Regions from separate parts of the Bradyrhizobium sp. SZCCHNS1050 genome, predicted to be linked through region 2. Evidence: predicted binding sites of a transcription regulator. Region 2 holds the regulator's gene; the other holds the start of a gene.
What was found. Region 2 encodes HrcA, which represses chaperone genes, less so after heat shock. Its sites were predicted from a motif close to GTTAGCACTCNCNNNNNGNGAGTGCTAAC; they were not measured.
Positions count from the first base shown of each region.

Region 1: the regulator HrcA is predicted to act here: its motif matches at 1,435-1,463, upstream of groES (co-chaperone GroES).

Region 1 covers NZ_JAUETR010000001.1:1,169,320-1,172,731, forward strand. The annotation lists gene QX094_RS05495 (protein phosphatase CheZ) at 1-609, shown strand, start outside; gene QX094_RS05500 (hypothetical protein) at 722-1,231, opposite strand; gene groES (co-chaperone GroES) at 1,562-1,858, shown strand; gene groL (chaperonin GroEL) at 1,980-3,412, shown strand, end outside.
Region 2 covers NZ_JAUETR010000001.1:2,717,130-2,720,541, forward strand. The annotation lists gene rdgB (RdgB/HAM1 family non-canonical purine NTP pyrophosphatase) at 1-16, opposite strand, end outside; gene rph (ribonuclease PH) at 13-726, opposite strand; gene hrcA (heat-inducible transcriptional repressor HrcA) at 891-1,979, shown strand; gene grpE (nucleotide exchange factor GrpE) at 2,111-2,731, shown strand; gene QX094_RS12370 (hypothetical protein) at 2,887-3,412, opposite strand, start outside.

The DNA of each region.
Region 1 (3,412 bases), 1.5 Mb from region 2:
AACGCCGCCATCGAAGAGTCCGCCGCACGCGAGGTCGCCGAAGCGCGCGCGCTGCTCGAGACCTATCGCGCCCAGATCGAGCAGTGCGAAAAGCTCAAGGTCGAGCTCGACCTGATCCACGACGCGATCAACCGCACCAAGGGCGAGATCGCGACCCTCCATGCCAAGAGCTTCAACGGCGAGGAGATGGCCAAGGTCAACGGCGAGCTCGGCGCGGTCGTCGGCGGCACCGAGCAGGCGACGCAGCAGATCCTGGAAGCCGCGGAGGCGATCGACCAGGCCGCCAGCGCGCTGTCCAAGGTGGACTCGGCCGACCAGCAGAAGATCCTGAGCGAAGAGATCCAGGAGCGCGTGGTCTCGATCTTCGAGGCCTGCAACTTCCAGGACCTGACCGGTCAGCGCATCAACAAGGTCATGACCACGATGAAGTTCATCGAGCACCACATCGTGGTGATGATGGACATCTGGGGCGGCGTCGACGCCATCAAGGCGCATACGCCGCCGATCGTCGACCACCGCGAGGGCGACGCCCGGCTGCTGAACGGCCCGAAGGCGGAAGGCGACGTCGGCCACGCTTCGCAGGACGACATCGACGCGATGTTCAACTGACCTCGGCCAGTCCCAGCGACCGCTCCAGGCAACGTCACCATACAGGAACGCCGGCGCTATCGCCGGCGTTTTTCGTTCGACTCTCGACCTTTGCGGGATGTTCGCCCGGATCTCAGGCGCGCGGTCCGCAGCGGACGTAGACCATCGTCTGGTAACGGGTCGCCGCATCCTTGTCGACGAAGCGGGTGATCAGCACACGGCCGTCGAAGGAGACGACCTCGCGGTCCTGCTCGCCGCCGGGCGGTCCGGCCGGGCCGATGTAGTTCTTGCCGCTGGCCGATCCCTTCAAGCGCAGTTCCTGGGGAGTCGCCTGGTCGGCTAGGTGCATCACGACACCACCGGACGTGCCTGCCCCGATGACGTAGGGCTGTTTGCACTGCGCCAAAGCCATCTTTTCGGTGCGCGGGCGGTCATTCGGGTTGTTGTAGGCGGCAAGCCCCCATTTGCCCACGAGATCCTCGGCGCGAATCGTGGCCGGCACCTCGGGCTCGACCGGCGCCTCGGTCTGCTGCATGGGGGTCGACGGCGACAGGCTGAAGCCCGTGCACGCTCCCAGAAGCATCGTGAGCGCTGACGCGATCGCGAGATTGGCAACCGGCCGCGCGCACCGTGAACTCGTCATGGCATCCCCTTAGGAACAAGATCATGGCTGCCCCGTCCGGCAACCAAGCGCAAAACGCTCGTCAGAGCAATGACGTCGGATGACGACGCCGCTCCACTAACATGTCTGGCCCGGGACAACATCCCCTAACAGCCTCAAGAACGGCTTAACGGCTGGCCGTTGCTTGACAGGAACAGCCGCAAGCCATATTTCCCCGAGCGGTCTTTAGCACTCGGAGGGCGGGATTGCTAAGGCTGCGAGCCAGTTGGCGCCAAGTGGGCGTTCAATGTGGCCGCATTCAGATTTCCTCCGACAGCAACACTTATCCAAGCACCCCAAAAGGGATCCGTCATGGCCAAATCGAAGTTTCGTCCCCTGCACGACCGCGTCGTGGTTAAGCGCATCGACGCCGAAGAGAAGACCAAGGGCGGCATCATCATTCCCGACAGCGCCAAGGAAAAGCCCTCGCAGGGCGAAGTCGTCGCCGTCGGCCCGGGCGGCCGCGACGAGAGCGGCAAGCTGATCCCGATCGACGTCAAGGTCGGCGACCGCGTGCTGTTCGGCAAGTGGTCCGGCACCGAGGTCAAGCTGGACGGCGAGGAACTCCTGATCATGAAGGAGTCCGACATCATGGGCGTCGTCGCCTGATCCCGACCTGTCGGGGGCGGCGATCAGCCGCCCCGGGCGAAAATGCTCTGCAACCTCGTTCCGGCGACAGACGGGCGATCACGCCCCTCGCCGTCGAGGTCTACTCCAGGAGAATTCTGAAATGGCAGCCAAGGACGTCAAATTCGCCGGCGACGCACGCGACCGCATGCTGCGCGGCGTCGACATTCTCGCCAACGCCGTCAAGGTGACGCTCGGCCCGAAGGGCCGCAATGTCGTCATCGAGAAGAGCTTCGGCGCTCCGCGCATCACCAAGGACGGCGTCACCGTCGCCAAGGAGATCGAGCTGGAGGACAAGTTCGAGAACATGGGCGCGCAGATGCTGCGCGAGGTCGCCTCCAAGACCAACGACACCGCCGGTGACGGCACCACCACCGCGACCGTGCTGGCCCAGGCCATCGTGCGCGAGGGCGCCAAGGCGGTTGCCGCCGGCATGAACCCGATGGACCTCAAGCGCGGCATCGACATCGCGGTGGCCGCCGTGATCAAGGACATCGAGAAGCGCGCCAAGCCGGTCGCCTCGTCCTCCGAGGTCGCCCAGGTCGGCACCATCTCCGCCAACGGCGACGCCGCGATCGGCAAGATGATCGCCCAGGCGATGCAGAAGGTCGGCAACGAGGGCGTCATCACGGTCGAGGAGAACAAGTCGCTCGATACCGAGGTCGACATCGTCGAAGGCATGAAGTTCGACCGGGGCTATCTCTCGCCCTACTTCGTCACCAATGCCGAGAAGATGACCGCCGAGCTGGACGACGTCTACGTGCTCCTGCACGAGAAGAAGCTGTCGGGCCTGCAGGCCATGCTGCCGGTGCTCGAAGCCGTGGTGCAGTCGGGCCGCCCGCTGCTGATCATCGCCGAGGACGTCGAGGGCGAAGCGCTGGCGACGCTGGTCGTCAACCGCCTGCGCGGCGGCCTCAAGGTCGCCGCCGTCAAGGCGCCGGGCTTCGGTGATCGCCGCAAGGCCATGCTCGAGGACATCGCGATCCTGACCGGTGGTCAGCTGATCTCGGAAGATCTCGGCATGAAGCTCGAGAACGTCACGATCAAGATGCTCGGCCGCGCCAAGAAGGTCGTGATCGACAAGGAGAACACCACGATCGTCAACGGCGCCGGCAAGAAGGCCGACATCGAGTCGCGCGTCGGCCAGATCAAGGCGCAGATCGAGGAGACCACCTCGGACTACGACCGTGAGAAGCTGCAGGAGCGTCTGGCCAAGCTCGCCGGCGGCGTCGCGGTGATCCGCGTCGGCGGCGCGACCGAGATCGAGGTCAAGGAGAAGAAGGACCGCGTCGAGGACGCCCTCAACGCGACCCGCGCTGCGGTGCAGGAAGGCATCGTCCCTGGTGGCGGCGTGGCGCTGCTGCGCGCCAAGAAGGCCGTCGGCCGCATCACCAACGCCAATTCGGACGTTCAGGCCGGCATCAACATCGTGCTGAAGGCGCTCGAGGCTCCGATTCGCCAGATCTCCGAGAACGCCGGCGTCGAAGGTTCGATCGTGGTCGGCAAGATCCTGGACGAGAAGTCCGAGACGTTCGG
Region 2 (3,412 bases):
GGTGCGGGCTGTTCACGCGACCGCCATCTTCTGCAGGTCGACCAGCCGCGCGACGCCCTTGCGGGCGAGCGCCATCAGCGCCAGGAATTCGGCCTCGGTGAACGGCGTCTTCTCCGCCGTGCCCTGCACCTCGATGATGCGGCCGTCGCCGGTCATGACGAAATTGGCGTCGGTCTCGGCCTCGGAGTCCTCGGCGTAGTCGAGATCCAGCACCGGCGTGCCGTTGTAGATGCCGCAGGAGATTGCGGCGACGTTGGCGCGCAGCACCTCGGTCTTGATCATGTTGCGCGATTTCATCCACTTGATGCAGTCGGCCAGCGCCACCCAGGCGCCGGTGATCGACGCCGTGCGCGTGCCGCCATCGGCCTGCAGCACGTCGCAATCGACCGTGATCTGGCGCTCGCCGAGCGCTTCCAGGTCGATCGCGGTGCGCAGCGAGCGGCCGATCAGGCGCTGGATCTCGACGGTGCGGCCGGTCTGCTTGCCTGCGGAGGCCTCGCGCCGGGTCCGTTCCAGCGTGGCGCGCGGCAGCATGCCGTATTCGGCGGTGATCCAGCCGCGTCCCTGGCCCTTGAGCCAGGGCGGCAGCCGGTCCTCGAGCGTGGCGGTGACCAGGACATGGGTGTCGCCGAACTTCACCAAGCAGGAGCCCTCGGCGTATTTGACGACGCCGCGTTCCAGGCTCACGGCCCGCAGTTCATCCGGTGCACGGCGGCTCGGCCGCATGATTCTCTCCGTGAAAGCGCGCGAAAGACCGACTTTGACGGGCCTTGTAGGAGCCGGGACAGGCAGCGGCAAGGGTTTATCATGGCTTCGCCCGCGAGCGCCGACCGGCTTGCCACCGAGCCGCCGCATGGACACATTATAGGCAGCTGGGAGGAGTTCATCTGGTGGCCCACCACGATCCGATCAACCTGATGACACCGCCGGCCGGTCTGGCGCACCTGAACGAGCGCTCGCGCGAGATCTTCCGGCAGATCGTCGAAAGCTATCTGGCGACCGGCGAACCGGTCGGCTCGCGCAACATTTCGCGGCTGATCGCGGTTCCGCTGTCGCCGGCCTCGGTGCGCAACGTCATGGCCGATCTCGAGCAGCTCGGCCTGATCTACGCGCCGCACACCTCGGCCGGCCGGCTGCCGACCGAGGCTGGCCTGCGCTTCTTCGTCGACGCCCTGATGCAGGTCGGCGACATGACGGAGGCCGAGCGGCAGTCGATCCAGAGCCAGCTCGCGGCCGTCGGCCGGGCGCAGTCGGTCGAAGCGGCGCTGGATGAAGCGCTGACCCGGCTGTCGGGTCTGACCCGTGCCGCTGCCGTGGTTCTCACCGCCAAATCCAACACCCGGCTGAAGCACATCGAGTTCGTCAGGCTCGAGCCCGAGCGCGCGCTCGTCGTTCTGGTCGGCGAGGACGGACAGGTCGAGAATCGGGTCCTGACCCTGCCGCCGGGCGTGCCGTCTTCGGCGCTGACCGAGGCGTCCAATTTCCTCAATGCCCGCATCAGAGGACGGACGCTGGCGGAAGCGCGGCTCGAGCTCGAGACCGCGCTGGCGCATGACCGTGCCGAGCTCGATCAGTTGACGCAGAAGGTGATCGCCGCCGGAGTCGCGAGCTGGTCCGGAGGGGACAGCGACGAGCGGCAGCTCATCGTGCGCGGCCACGCCAACCTGCTCGAGGATTTGCATGCGCTCGAAGATCTCGAGCGTGTCCGGCGGCTGTTCGACGATCTCGAGACCAAGCGCGGCGTCGTCGATCTGCTCGGACGGGCGGAGAGCGCGGAAGGTGTCCGCATCTTCATCGGCTCGGAGAACAAGCTGTTCTCGCTGTCGGGCTCGTCGACGATCGTGTCGCCCTATTCCGACGCCACGGGCCGCATCGTCGGCGTGCTCGGCGTCATCGGTCCGACCCGGCTCAACTATGCCCGGGTGATTCCGACGGTCGATTATGCCGCGCGTCTGGTCAGCCGGTTGCTGGGCGGCTGACGCGTGACCTGGTTAACCCGCGGACAGCGCCTTCGGGCGCGATGGTCAGGCTGCGCTTGATTTTCGACGCCCAAAGCACGATATCCCGCCCCATATCCCCAAACCCGTCAGCCGAACTTGCGAGTCTGTCCATGACCGATCCCGACCTGCATAAGAATGATCCGGAAAACCCGGCGCAGGCCAGCGAACCCGTCGTCTCCAAGCCCTACATCATGCCCGATGATCCTGAGGCCGGCTCGGCCGAGGCGCTTGCCAAGGAGGCGGCCGACGCGCGCGACAAGATGCTGCGCACGCTGGCGGAAATGGAGAACCTGCGCAAGCGGACGGCCCGTGAAGTCGCCGATGCGCGCATGTACGGCATCACCGGCTTCGCGCGCGACGTGCTCGACATCGCCGACAATCTGCAGCGCGCGCTCGATGCCGTGCCGGCCGAGACACGCGCCAATGCCGATGCGGGCCTGAAGTCGTTGATCGAGGGCGTTGAGCTCACCGAGCGCTCGCTGCTCAACACGCTGGAGAAGAACGGCGTCAAGAAGTTCGATCCGACGGGACAGAAGTTCGACCCCAACTTCCAGCAGGCGATGTACGAGGTCCCGGATCCGTCGGTGCCGTCCGGTACCGTGGTGCAGGTCGTGCAGGCCGGCTTCATGATCGGCGAGCGCGTGCTGCGTCCCGCGCTGGTCGGCGTGTCCAAGGGTGGCGCGAAGGCGGCGCCGGCGGCGAGCAACGATCAGTCGAACAGCGCCGCCTGACGGCGAGCATAGGCAGGCGTCCTGCTGCCGTCCTGTCGATCGAACGAACAAGCCACGGGCAACGATGCCCGTGGCTTCTTGTTTGTCGGCCAACTTTGTAGTCCGTCTCACGGCGAGCGGCCGACGTGATCACGACGTCCGATGCCGGACTGGTCTCAGCCTCTCGGCTGGATGCCGTCGCGGACGGCGCGGAAGCGCGGGAAGGCCGCCGACCACTGGTCGCGCGGCGCGCTGCCGATGATCCGCAACGTGTTCGGCCCGCCGAAGCGCAGCCACTGCACCACCGTCACCGGCGTATTGTCCTTGCCGCTGGTGGCGTCGATCCGGGTCTCATAGGCCGGCTGGCCGTCGATGCGGATCGGCTCGGACATCGTGATGCGCGCTTCGCGGACGCCCGGAATGGTGGTGGCCGCCTGCTGCGCGACGCGCGCGCGGTCGCCTGCCTCCGGGGCGACGCCGGCCACCAGCCCGATCACCACGAAGGGCGCGGCCTCGAAGCCCTTGTCCTCTTCGCCATCGGCCAGGATCAGGGCGCCCGGCCCGAGCGTGCGGATGGTCTTGAACCCGGAGAGGTCGGTGACCTTGAACGGCATCATCGCGAGCTGCTCGTCGACCGGAACGTCCTTGCGGACGACGGCGGAGGCGAACATCTGGCGCACGGCATCGTCGGTATAGATCCGG